DNA from 2 places in the Kribbella koreensis genome. Region 2 is predicted to be linked to the other one. Evidence: riboswitches for the same ligand, from Rfam matches in the RefSeq annotation. Region 2 holds a riboswitch; the other holds the start of a gene.
The links. A riboswitch is a leader RNA that binds a small molecule or an ion and turns the genes downstream of it on or off. The one in region 2 is predicted to bind S-adenosylmethionine.

Region 1 (6,308 bases), on a different contig from region 2:
CTTGCGAGTCGCGGCCGGCATCTCGCTGAGCACCGGTCCGGGGTCGAGCAGGTGGACCGCGATCCGGCCGTCGTCGAGCAGGTGCCGCCGCTTCAGCACGGTGACCTCCTCGATCTCCTCCCACCGGGTGCCGATCCATTCGTTGCGGATCCGCAGCCGGATACCGACCTCGTCGGCGACCAGCATCGCGCCGACGGTCAGCGCCCGGGCGCAGATCACCGCGAGCACGGCGAAGGCGGCCGCGGCGATCCAGCGCAGTACGCCGGTAGGGCTGGTCGACCCCGAGGTCGCGAAACCGATCGCGACCAGCCCGGCACCCACGGCCAGCGCGCCGTGCACCTTCTGGGAGGCCTTGACGGTGAACTCGTGGGTGGCTTGGTCGATGTCGACAGCGTGCTGCTCAGACCGGGGCATCGCGGTATGGGCGGTCACGGGTCACTCTCCTCGCAATGTGGCGACGAAGTCCTCTAGGTCGTCCGGCTTCACCAGTACGTCGCGGGCCTTCGAACCCTCGCTCGGCCCGACCACACCCCGGCTCTCCAGGATGTCCATCAGCCGGCCCGCCTTGGCGAAACCGACCCGGAGCTTACGTTGCAGCATCGACGTCGAGCCGAACTGGGTGGACACGATCAGCTCGGCCGCCTGGACCACCAGGTCGAGGTCGTCGCCGATCTCGTCGTCGAGGTCCTTGCTCGGCCCGGTCGGCGCGATCAGATCCTCGCGGTACGTCGGCTGCAGCTGCTCCTTGCAGTGCTCGACGACCGCCCGGATCTCGTTCTCGGTGACCCAGGCGCCCTGGATCCGCATCGGCTTGCTGGCGCCCATCGGCAGGAACAGGCCGTCACCCTGGCCGACCAGCTTCTCCGCGCCGGGCTGGTCCAGGATGACCCGGCTGTCGGCCAGCGACGAGGTCGCGAAGGCCAGCCGGGACGGCACGTTCGCCTTGATCAGACCGGTCACCACGTCGACCGACGGACGCTGCGTGGCCAGCACCAGGTGGATACCGGCGGCCCGGGCCAGCTGGGTGATCCGGACGATCGAGTCCTCGACGTCGCGTGGCGCGACCATCATCAGGTCGGCCAGCTCGTCGACGATCACCAGCAGGTACGGGTACGGCGTGAGGGTGCGCTCGCTACCCGGCGGCGGCTTGATCTTGCCGCCGCGGACCGCCTTGTTGAAGTCGTCGACGTGCCGGAACCCGAAGGCCGCCAGGTCGTCGTAGCGCATGTCCATCTCGCGGACGACCCACTGCAGCGCCTCAGCCGCCTTCTTCGCGCTGGTGATGATCGGCGTGATCAGGTGCGGGATGCCCTCGTAGTTGTTCAGCTCGACCCGCTTGGGGTCGACCAGCACCATCCGGACCTCGTCCGGTGTCGACCGCATCAGCACCGAGGTGATCAGCGAGTTGACGAACGACGACTTACCCGAGCCGGTCGCACCCGCGACCAGCAGGTGCGGCATCTTCGCCATGTTGGCGACGACGAAGCCGCCCTCGACGTCCTTGCCGAGCCCGGCCACCATCGGGTGGTGGTCGTTGCGCGCGGTCGCGGACCGGATCACGTCGCCGAGGCTGACGATCTCCTTGTCCACGTTCGGGATCTCGATGCCGATCGCGGACTTGCCCGGGATCGGCGACAGGATCCGCACGTCGGCCGAGGCCACGGCGTAGGCGATGTTCTTCGACAGCGCGGTGACCTTCTCGACCTTGACCGCCGAACCGAGCTCGACCTCGTACCGGGTGACTGTCGGGCCACGGGTGTAGCCGGTCACCTGGGCGTCGATGCCGAACTGGTCGAACACCTCGGTGAGCTTGCCGACCACCGCGTCCGACGCCTTCGTGCGGGCCTTGTGGACCGAGCCGGGCTTGAGGATCTGGCCGTCGGGCAGCGTGTAGGTGATGTCGCCGGAGAGGCTGAGCTGCTCGACCCGCTGCGGCAACGGCGTGTGCGGCGGCGGCTCCGGAGCAGGCTCGGGCTCGGAGTCCTTCTTCGAACCGGCCTTCATCGCACCCGCGACGGCACCGTAGATCGGCGGCGCACCGGCCGCGGCGGCAGCAGCGCCGTCAGCGTCGACGTCGTACGGCTCCTCGTCCGGATCGATCGGCGCCTTCTTGCGGCCGCGCTTGTTGATCTCGCGGCCTTCGAGCACCGGCGAGTCGTACGGCTTGATGGTCGGCTCGCCGTCCTCGTCCAGGGCGGCCTTCGCGCGCCGCTCCTTGCGAGTCAGCCGGACGGTGTCGTCAGCAGCCGCGGTCACCGAGGGCGCGTCGGCAGGAAGCTCAGTACGTCCGAGCAGTACGTCGAACGCGGCACGGACCCGCAACGGGATCGCGTAAATCGGCGTCCCGGTCACCACCAAGGCACCGAAGATCGAAAGCAGCACGAGCAGCGGCGCTGCGACGTACTGGGTGAGCAGATCGGACAGGAGCGAGGAGACGACGTACCCGATCGCTCCCCCGGCATCCTGCAGCCGGCCATCCGATGGGTTGCCGGGACGCGGCAGACCGTTGGCAATGTGGACCAGGCCCAGTACTCCGAGGGAGACCGCGGTCCAACCGATCACCTGACGTCCGGCCGGGCCATTGCGGTCCGGGTGACGCATGGTGCGCAAGGCGATGAACAGGAGCATCAGCGGCACGGCCCAGCCGAGCATGCCGACGCTGCCGCCCACTGCGACCCGGAGGCCCTTGCCGACCGCGCCGGGCATGTCCCACCAGATCGCGGCGGCGACTACGAACGCCAGGCCGATCAGGGTGAGGCCGGCGCCGTCGCGGCGGTGGGCCGGGTCGAGGTCGCGGGCGCCGTGGCCGATACCGCGGACCATGCTGCCGAGTAGGTGGGCGATCCCGATCCAGACCTTGACCAGCCCTCTGGCGAGGGCGAGCATGGCGGCCGCGAACGGACCCGCGTTGCTCGTTTTGGGCACAGCCGTGCGCGCAGCGGTGGAGCCACTGCGCTTCGTGCTCTGCCCACGCTTCTGGGCGCCTGACGGACGGGAGCGGCCACCAGCTGCCGAGCGGCCCGATGCGGGGCTGCTGGCTGCCGACTTCCGCGCCCGCGCCGGGGAAGACGTGCGGGTCGCCATGTCTAGCAGGCTACCCCGACTACCACTCGAGTCACACGTGTCACACGCCGATCACACCGCCCCATCCGTAGCGTCACAGCCCCACGCGGCCGGGCGTGTCCGCAGGGGCCTCAGGCGCCGGTCACGCCGTCCAGATGTTCGCGAAGGAAGTCGGCGTGGCCGCAGTGGCGGGCATATTCGCCGATCAGGTGGATGTAGATCATCCGGAGCGAGGAGACCTCGTCACGGAAGGTGAACTGCTGGTCGAGCGAGTAGCCCTCGGCGGCCTTGTCGGACAGCGCCCACTCGTCGATCAGGGCTTCGTACTCCGCTTGGGCGCGACTCGCGTCGATCAACTCGAAGTCGGCGTCCTTGCCGAGCGCCGGGTCGAAAACCGGGGTGGCCGGGGCCAGCCGGGAACCGGGGTCGGCGGGAGCGGTCGAGGCCGCGCCAGCGACGGCTGGGCCGGCTGAGGCGAAGTGGATGCGGAACCAGATGCGTTCGACCTTGGTGGCGTGCCGGATCAGGCCGAGCAGGGAGAGGTTCGACGGCGGCAGCGGCCGGGCGGCCAACTGGTCGGCGGTCAGGCCGGCGCATTTGTGGAGCAGCGTGGTGCGGTGGAAGTTCAGGTAGCCGGCGAGCAACTCCCGCTCGGGCGCGACGAGCGAGCCCTCGGGCCGCTCGACCTCAGGTGCGATCCAGGTCATCCGCGCATCCTCCCCCAGCGGCCCCCTGGCGAGCCATTGCATTAAGCAACAACCCCGGACAGCCCATCCGCTCACGCCTGGCGTCTCACGATACGTGCGAGTATCCCAATAAATGAGATGACTGCTGGCGCGAAGCACGGATCGTTGGTTACCGTCTTCGGCAGGTCATGAGTGTCAGCGTCAAGCCCCGGCTCGCTGGCCGGCAACCCTCCACCGCGGTGGGGTGCCCCGGGTGAGGACCCGGCCGTTCGGATACCCCGATTCGGCAAGTGCGGACCACCCGGGAGCAGAACCATGTCGATCCTCTCCATCCTTGAGCCTGCCAACACCGCCGTGACCACCCGGCCGGCCCTGGCCAAGCTCACCACCGGCAACATCCCCGCCACCGTCGCGAGCGACCTGCTGGTCCCGCTGGCCGACGGCCGCGTGACCGACTACGCGAACTTCGACCACGGGGCGAGCGCGCCGTGTCTGGAGTCGGTGCGAGCGGCGGTCGAGGCCGCGCTCCCGTCGTACGCGTCGGTGCACCGCGGCAACGGCTACGCCTCGCGGATCACCACCCAGTGGTACGAGCGGGCCCGCGCCGAGGTGCACGGCTTCGTCGGCGCCCGCGACGACGACCAGGTGATCTTCACCCGGCAGACCACCGACGCGCTCAACCTGCTGGCCCGGGCCGTACCGGCCGACGCGACCGTGATCGTGTTCGAGTCGGAGCACCACGCGGCCCTCCTCCCCTGGCCCGCCGAGCGCACCACCAGGCTCGCAGCGCCGACGAGCCACGCAGCGGCAGTCACCGCCGTCGCCGACGCTCTGCGCGAAGCACCCGAGGGTCCCCGCCTGGTCGTCATCACCGGCGCTTCGAACGTCACCGGCGAGATCTTCCCGATCGCCGAGATCGCCGCCGTCGCCAAGGCCCACGGCGCCCGCGTCTGCCTCGACGCCGCGCAGCTCGCTCCGCACCGCGTGGTCGACATCCAGGAGCTGGACGTCGACTGGGTCGCACTCTCCGGCCACAAGCTCTACGCCCCGTACGGCGCCGGCGCACTGATCGGCCGGGCCGACTGGCTCAACGCGGCCGACCCGTACCTCCTCGGCGGTGGCGCGACCGCTGCAGTGACCAGCGACGCGACCGTCTGGAACCAGGGCCCGGCCCGGCACGAAGGCGGCTCCCCCAACGTGATCGGCGCGATCGCGCTGGCCGCCGCATGCGCCGCCATCACCGAGCACCGCGAGGCGATCGAGCAGCACGAGCGCAGCCTGCTCGCCCGGCTCCGCACCGGCCTTGCCCAGATCGCCGGCGTGAACACGTACGACATCTTCGGCGCCGACGCCGACCGGGTAGGCACGGTCTGCTTCACCATCGACGGGGTCAGCTCGACGCTGGTGTCCGCGGCGCTCTCGGCGGAGTACGGGATCGGCGTACGGGACGGCAAGTTCTGCGCGCACCCGCTGGTCGGCCATCTGCTCGCCAACTCGCCCGAGGCCACCGCAGTCCGCGCAAGCCTCGGACTGGGCACCACGCGCGAGCACGTCGACCGCCTTGTCAGCGCGGTGCGCAGCCTGGCCACCAACGGCCTGACCACCGAGTACGACGAGACGCCGCACGGCTGTCAGCCCCACAACGACCCCCGCGACCTCGTCGCCCCCAAGATCTGGTGAACCCACCACCTCACCGACAAGCCTGAGCCCACGCCACCGCTCGGTGCAGGGCTGAGACCCAAGGCCTGGTGAGACACGGACCCCACAGGTGAGCGGCAAACGCCTAACGGTCCGGTTGGTTCGTGAGCCAGACAGCGATCTGGCTGCGTGACCTGAAGCCGAGCTTGTCCAGGATGTGCACGACCTGCGATTCCGCGGTCCGTCTGCTGATCACGAGTCGGAGCGCGATTTCCTTGTTCGTCAGCCCCTGGGCCACCAGCTCGGCCACCTGATACTCCCGATCGCTCAGCGATCCGGTCCCGTGGACGCGGGCCGCAGTACCGGTACTGCGGCCTCGCGCCCGACCGTGAGCTCCATCGCCTCGCCGAAGCCGGTACAGGCAGCCGCGCCACGCTCGAATGCGGCCCGGTACCGTTCGTTGCCCAAGGCATCCATCGGATCGCGCTACTGCGGCTGGAGTCCCGTGTGGTGCGCAGCGAAGGCCAGCAGGTCGGCCCACTCGGAGGCGACCATCGCTGCCGGTTTGCCGAAGCCGTGGCCGGTGTTTACCTCGATCCGGGTCAGTACCGGCTTGTCCCCCGCCTGCGCGTGCTGCAGCGTCGCCATGAACTTGTGGCTGTGCAGCGGCACCACCCGGTCGTCATGGTCGCCAGTGACGACCAGGGTCGCCGGGTACGACGTACCGTCGCGCAGGTTGTGCAGTGGCGAGTAGGCGAGCAGGTCTTCGAACTGTGTTGGGTCGTCGGGCAGTCCGAAGTCGGAGGCCCAGGCGGCGCCCACAGTGAAGAGGTGGAAGCGCAGCATGTCCAGCACGCCGACGCCAGGCAGCGCTACCGCGAACAGGTCCGGCCGCTGGGTCATGACTGCTCCGACGAGCAG
Region 2 (6,308 bases):
CATCGCCTTCTCCGGAGGGCTCGACACCTCGGTCGCGGTCGCGTGGATGCGCGACAAGGGCGCGGTCCCCTGCACGTACACCGCCGACATCGGGCAGTACGACGAGCCCGACATCGACTCCGTCCCCGGCCGCGCCGGCGAGTACGGCGCCGAGATCGCCCGGCTGGTCGACTGCCGCGCGGCGCTCGTCGAGGAGGGGCTGGCCGCGCTGACCTGCGGCGCGTTCCACATCCGCACCGGCGGCCGGGCGTACTTCAACACCACCCCGCTGGGCCGGGCCGTGACCGGCACGCTGCTGGTCCGGGCGATGCTCGAGGACGACGTCCAGATCTGGGGCGACGGCTCGACGTACAAGGGCAACGACATCGAGCGGTTCTACCGGTACGGTCTGCTGACCAACCCGAAGCTGCGGATCTACAAGCCGTGGCTGGACGCCGCCTTCGTCACCGAGCTCGGTGGCCGCAAGGAGATGAGCGAGTGGCTGGTCGCCCACGACCTGCCGTACCGGGACAGTACCGAGAAGGCGTACTCGACCGACGCGAACATCTGGGGCGCGACCCACGAGGCGAAGACGCTCGAGCACCTGGACACCGGGATCGAGACGGTCGAGCCGATCATGGGCGTCAAGTTCTGGGACCCCGAAGTGGAGATCGCCACCGAGGACGTCTCGATCGGCTTCGTCCAGGGCCGGCCGGTGACGATCAACGGCAAGGAGTTCGGCTCGGCCGTCGACCTGGTGCTGGAGGCCAACGCGATCGGGGGCCGGCACGGGCTCGGGATGTCCGACCAGATCGAGAACCGGATCATCGAGGCCAAGAGCCGGGGCATCTACGAGGCGCCGGGCATGGCGCTGCTGCACGCGGCGTACGAGCGGCTGGTGAACGCGATCCACAACGAGGACACCGTCGCGTCATACCACAACGAGGGCCGCAAGCTCGGCCGGCTGATGTACGAGGGCCGCTGGCTCGACCCGCAGGCGCTGATGATCCGGGAGTCGCTGCAGCGCTGGGTCGGCTCGGCGATCACCGGTGAGGTCACGCTGCGGCTGCGGCGGGGCGAGGACTACTCGATCATCGACACCACCGGCCCGGCGTTCAGCTACCACCCGGACAAGCTGTCGATGGAGCGGACCGAGGACTCGGCGTTCGGCCCGGTCGACCGGATCGGCCAGCTGACCATGCGGAACCTGGACATCGCCGACTCCCGCGCCAAGCTCGAGCAGTACGCCGGCCTGGGCCTGATCGGTACCGCCCACGCCCAGCTCCTGGGCGCCGAGACCAACCAGCTCGGCGAGACCACCCTGATCGGCGAGCTGACCGCCGGCGGCGCGGACGCCATCGCCTCCCGCGGCGAGACCAACCCGGCCGACGAACTGCTGGACAGCGCCGCGATGGAGTCCGGCACCGACTGACGAAGTACGAGCAAACCAGGAGCCCCCAGCCCGACTACCGGCTGGGGGCTCTCACATCTGCGGGGTCAACCCCCGAGGTGGTGGGTTGCCTGCGCAGATTCTCGCTAGGCAACCCACCACCTGAGGGGTTAACCCCTCAGATGGTGGGGCGGGGTCAGCCGCCGGCGACGGCGGGGATGATGGAGACCTGGCCGCCGTCCTTGATGGCCGTCTGGAGGCCCTCGGAGAAGCGGACGTCGTCGTTGTCGACGTAGATGTTGACGAACCGGCGCAGCTCACCGGACTCGTCGAGCACCCGGCCCTTGATCCCCGGGTACGACGTGTCGAGCGACTCCAGCACCTCGCTCAGCGTCGCCCCCTCGACGGAGACCTCGGAGGCGCCCTGGGTGTAGGGGCGCAGGATGGTCGGGACTCGGACGCTCACACTCACTGCAGACCAGCCTTCACGAAGGCGTCGTACGACGCGGGGATGGTGACCTTCGGGCCGACCCGGTCGGCCACGGCGTCGAGCGTCTTGAGCCCGTCGCCGGAGTTGATGATGACGGTCTCGGCGTCGGGGTCGAGCTGCCCCGTCTCGATCAGCTTCTTCAGCGTCGCGACGGTCACCCCGCCCGCGGTCTCGGTGAAGATGCCCTCGGTCCGGGCGAGCAGCTGGATGCCTTCGATGACCTCTTCGTCGCTGACGTCCTCGATCACCCCGCCGGTACGCCGGGCCACGTCGAGCACGTACGGTCCGTCGGCCGGGTTGCCGATCGCCAGCGACTTCGCGATCGTGTCCGGCTTGACCGGCTTCACCACGTCATGACCGTCGCGGAACGCCTGCGCGACGGGCGAGCACCCGGTCGCCTGGGCGCCGTAGATCTTGTAGTCGGTCGCGTCGACCAGGCCCAGCTTGCCGAGCTCGGTGAAGCCCTTGTCGATCTTGGTCAGCTGCGAACCGGACGCGACCGGGATCACCACCTGCTGCGGGATCCGCCAGCCGAGCTGCTCGGCGATCTCGAAGGCCAGCGTCTTGGAGCCCTCGGAGTAGTACGGGCGGACGTTGACGTTCACGAACGCCCAGCCCTCCTCCTCACCGGCGATCTCGGAGGCGAGCTTGTTCACGTCGTCGTAGTTGCCCTCGACGGCCACCAGCGTGCCGCCGTACACGGCCGTGGTGATGATCTTGGGGCGCTCGAGGTCCTGCGGGATGAACACGACCGAGCGGATGCCGGCCCGGGCAGCGGCCGCCGCGACGGCGTTGGCCAGGTTGCCGGTGGAGGGGCAGGCGAAGACCTTCATGCCCAGCTCACGGGTGGCGCTCAGGGCGGAGGCCACGACCCGGTCCTTGAACGAGTGCGTCGGGTTGCCCGAGTCGTCCTTCACCCAGAGCTTGCGCAGACCGAGCTCGCGGGCGAGGTTGCCGGCGTCGATCAGCCGGGTGTAGCCGGGCTCGGTGTTCGGGAAGCTGGCCACGTCGACCGGGACGGGCAGCAGCGGCTGGTACCGCCAGATGTTCTTGGGTCCGGCTTCGATCTGCTCACGCGTGATGGTCGGGAACTCGTACCCGACCTCCAGCGGACCGAAGCACTCCATACAGGCGTAGAACGGGCCGAGTTCGGATTTGGCGCCGCACGCGCGACAGCTCAGATGGGTTCCGTTGCCGAAGGCACCTTCACGGATGGTGTGGGTGGTGGCGGCGGTACTCAGGCTCATGACGGAGTTTTCCCTCCTCATCTTCCCTGCGCCGGATCTCGGTACAGGACGGATTTGGCACCGTTCCGCCGCCGGCGCCTCGGATCGAGTGCGCAGAACGGGGAGGGTTGCCGGGACTTCAACGGGCCGTTTCCCTCAGTCCCTCTGGATGAGCACTGCCGAGATTACCCAATCGGGTCCATATTGTGTCTTCCGTTCCCACCATGCGAGACAGCCGATCTCATCCCTATATTTGACCACTTCTTGACCAGTGTGGCATCGTGGCATGCCCGACCACACCCCAGGAGGTGTCATGAGACGAGCCCGCCCCACGGCCGCGTTGATCGCTGCCGTCGTCGCCTCGGCAACACTGACCAGCGCGTCCGCCGCGGCCCAGCAGAAGCCCGAGTACGTCCGCCCGCTGGCGATCAGCTGGCAGGACGAGTTCAACCAAGCAGCCGGTACGAAGCCGAGCGCCGCGCGCTGGAACTTCGAACTCGGCGGCGAGCCCAACTGGGGCAACGAGGAGTGGCAGTACTACACGAACCGCCGCGAGAACGCGTCCACCGACGGCGCCGGCAACCTCGTCATCAGCGCCCGCCGGGAGCGGCTGGCCGGGATGGAGAACTGCCAGTTCGGGCCGTGTGACATCACCTCCGCGCGGATCACCACCAAGGACAAGTTCGCCCAGGCGTACGGGCGGTTCGAGGCCCGGATCAAGACGCCGGCCGGGCAGGGCCTGTGGCCGGCGTTCTGGATGATGGGCAGCGACATCGACGAGGTCGACTGGCCGGGCAACGGCGAGATCGACATCATGGAGATCATCGGCAAGGAGCCCGGCACGCTCTACGGCACCGTGCACGGACCGGGGTACCACTCGGAGAACGGTCCGGGCGGCCAGACCTCGTTGCCTGCTGGGCAGAAGTGGTCCGACGCGTTCCACGTCTACAGCGTCGACTGGTCACCTGGTGAGGTCATCTGGAAGGTCGACGGACGGCAGTACCTGCGGATCACCCCCGCCAACCTCCCGCCCGGCAAGAAGTGGGTCTTCGACCACGAGTTCTACCTCCTGCTCAACCTGGCCGTCGGCGGGGTATGGCCAGGTCCGCCGGACTCCTCGACACCGTTCCCAGCGAAGATGCTGGTCGACTACGTCCGGGTCTACAGCTAGCGTTCGGAGTCTTGTGACTGCCAGCCTTCGGAAGCGCGATCGCGCTCGTGAATACCTGATCGGCCTGATCGAAGCGCGGGCCGTTGGTCAGGCGATCCCGTCGGAGCGTCAGTTGTCCACTGAGCTCGGGATCTCGCGCCCGACTCTTCGGGCGGTCGTCGACGACCTGATCCGGGATGGCTGGCTGGTTCGCGAACACGGGCGTGGCATGTTCGTCGGCAGTCCCAAGATCGTGCAGGAGATCGTGGGCGGCCCCACCTCGCGCGGGGCCGCCTATCCGTTGGCTCCGGGGACCTGGACGAGTCGGGTGCTCGACCATGTGGTCATCCCGGCCGGCATGACTCTCGGCAGCCGGTTGCGGGTTACGTCCGGTACGCCGGTACTGCGTATCTCCCGCCAGCGGTTCGTAGATGGCGAGGCGATCTCGGTGGAGACGATCCATGTGCTCGATTCCCTGGTCCCGGGGATCGACCTCGGCGCGCTGGAGAGTGGGTCGTTTTATGGGTTGCTGCGGGACCGGTACGGCGTAGTACCGACTGATGCCGAGCAGGTGCATGAGGCTGCGGCGGCTTCCGCTGCTGAGGCGGCGCTGCTCGGGGTGGCCGAGGGGGCGCCGGTGCTGGTGCTCGAGCGGGTGGCTCGGGATCAGTACGGGCGGGTTTTTGAGTTCACCCGGGCTGTGTATCGCAGTGATCGGTACCGGGTGACTACCCAGCTGTCGCTCAGCTCAGGCTCAGGTGGCTCGGTCGCGGCGGAGGTCGAGCATGCGCATGAGTGGGGTGGCGGCGACACCGTGGACCACGACGCTTAGTACGACGGTGAAGCCGACAGTGGCCCAGAGCCACGGTAGGTCGGTGCTGAAGTCCTTGCCGGCATAGGCCAGGTAGAACACCGACCCGACGCCTCGTACGCCGAACGCTGCCGCGACCCAGCGTTCGGACCGGCGCATCGGCGTACGGGCCAGGGACAGCCAGGCGGTGAGCGGCCGTAGTACCAGCACGAGGAGCAGGCCGATCGCTGCGCCGGCCCAGGTCAGTGGCTTGAGCAGGCCGCCGGTGATCGCTACGCCGAGCAGCAGGAGGATCCCCCAGGTGAGGATGTGTTCCAGCTGCTCGATGAACCCGTGCAGGTCCTCATGGAAGTCGTGGCTGCGCTCCGAGGCTCTGAGGGTCAGGGCCGCGATGAAGACGGCGATGAATCCGTAGCCGTGCAGTACCTGGGCGAGCCCGTAGACGCCGAGCGTCATCGCCAACGCCAGCACTGGTTCGCGCGAATCGGCCAGCCGGAACGTGCGCGACGGTGCCTCGAACGCCATCTTCCCGAGCAGCCAACCAGCCCCCGCGCCGACCGCCACACCGATCAAGGTCTTGCCGATCAGATCCCAGGCGAACCATTCCAGCGCCCAGCCCCCGACCGCTCCCTTCGTCGCCGCGAACACCGCGGCGTAGATGAACGGAAACGCCAGCCCATCATTGAGCCCAGCCTCCGAGGTAAGCGCAAACCGCACCTCGTCATCCTCCTCAGGCTCAGCCCCCTCCCCGGTCGAAGGCCCCTGCACCTGTACGTCCGACGCGAGCACCGGATCGGTAGGAGCCAGCACCGCCCCCAACAGCAAAGCCGTAGCCGGCGCCAACCCAACCAGCCACCCCACGCCGGCCACTGCGGCGATACAAGCCGGCATAGCAACCAGCAACAACCGCCAAGTCACCGCCCACCGCTTCCACCCAATCGGCCGATCAATAGCCAGCCCCACCCCCATCAAGGCGACCAGAATCGTCAACTCAGCCAGATGCTCAGTAATCCCCGACTCAGCAATCGGACTGACCCGCCCACGCTGGACGAACACCCCCAACAACAGCCCAGCCCCCACAAACGCAATCGGCGCCGAGATGGCATACCGCCGTAAGAGCCGCGGCAACACAGCCCCCACCAACAACGCCACACCCGCCACCAGGTACAGCCCATCCCCATCAATCTCCATATTGCGCACCCAGTGCCCAACCCAACCACTACGGAACCGCACCGCGCAGGCCGAGAGCCCAACGCGGTCGT

Region 1: linked by a shared signal. The riboswitch ahead of ABD116_RS12355 (aminotransferase class V-fold PLP-dependent enzyme) and the one ahead of thrC (threonine synthase) in region 2 are both predicted to bind S-adenosylmethionine.

What each region holds. Positions count from the first base shown of each region.
Region 1 covers NZ_BAAAHK010000006.1:2,178-8,485, forward strand. The annotation lists gene ABD116_RS12340 (hypothetical protein) at 1-432, opposite strand, end outside; gene ABD116_RS12345 (FtsK/SpoIIIE family DNA translocase) at 436-3,084, opposite strand; gene ABD116_RS12350 (DinB family protein) at 3,195-3,770, opposite strand; SAM riboswitch class IV at 3,934-4,048, shown strand; gene ABD116_RS12355 (aminotransferase class V-fold PLP-dependent enzyme) at 4,065-5,429, shown strand; gene ABD116_RS12360 (response regulator transcription factor) at 5,533-5,697, opposite strand; gene ABD116_RS12365 (hypothetical protein) at 5,715-5,864, opposite strand; gene ABD116_RS12370 (prolyl oligopeptidase family serine peptidase) at 5,874-6,308, opposite strand, start outside.
Region 2 covers NZ_BAAAHK010000007.1:235,739-242,046, forward strand. The annotation lists gene argG (argininosuccinate synthase) at 1-1,411, shown strand, start outside; gene ABD116_RS14975 (ubiquitin-like small modifier protein 1) at 1,566-1,841, opposite strand; gene thrC (threonine synthase) at 1,838-3,106, opposite strand; SAM riboswitch class I at 3,121-3,261, opposite strand; gene ABD116_RS14985 (glycoside hydrolase family 16 protein) at 3,399-4,256, shown strand; gene ABD116_RS14990 (GntR family transcriptional regulator) at 4,270-5,067, shown strand; gene ABD116_RS14995 (cation:proton antiporter) at 4,990-6,237, opposite strand.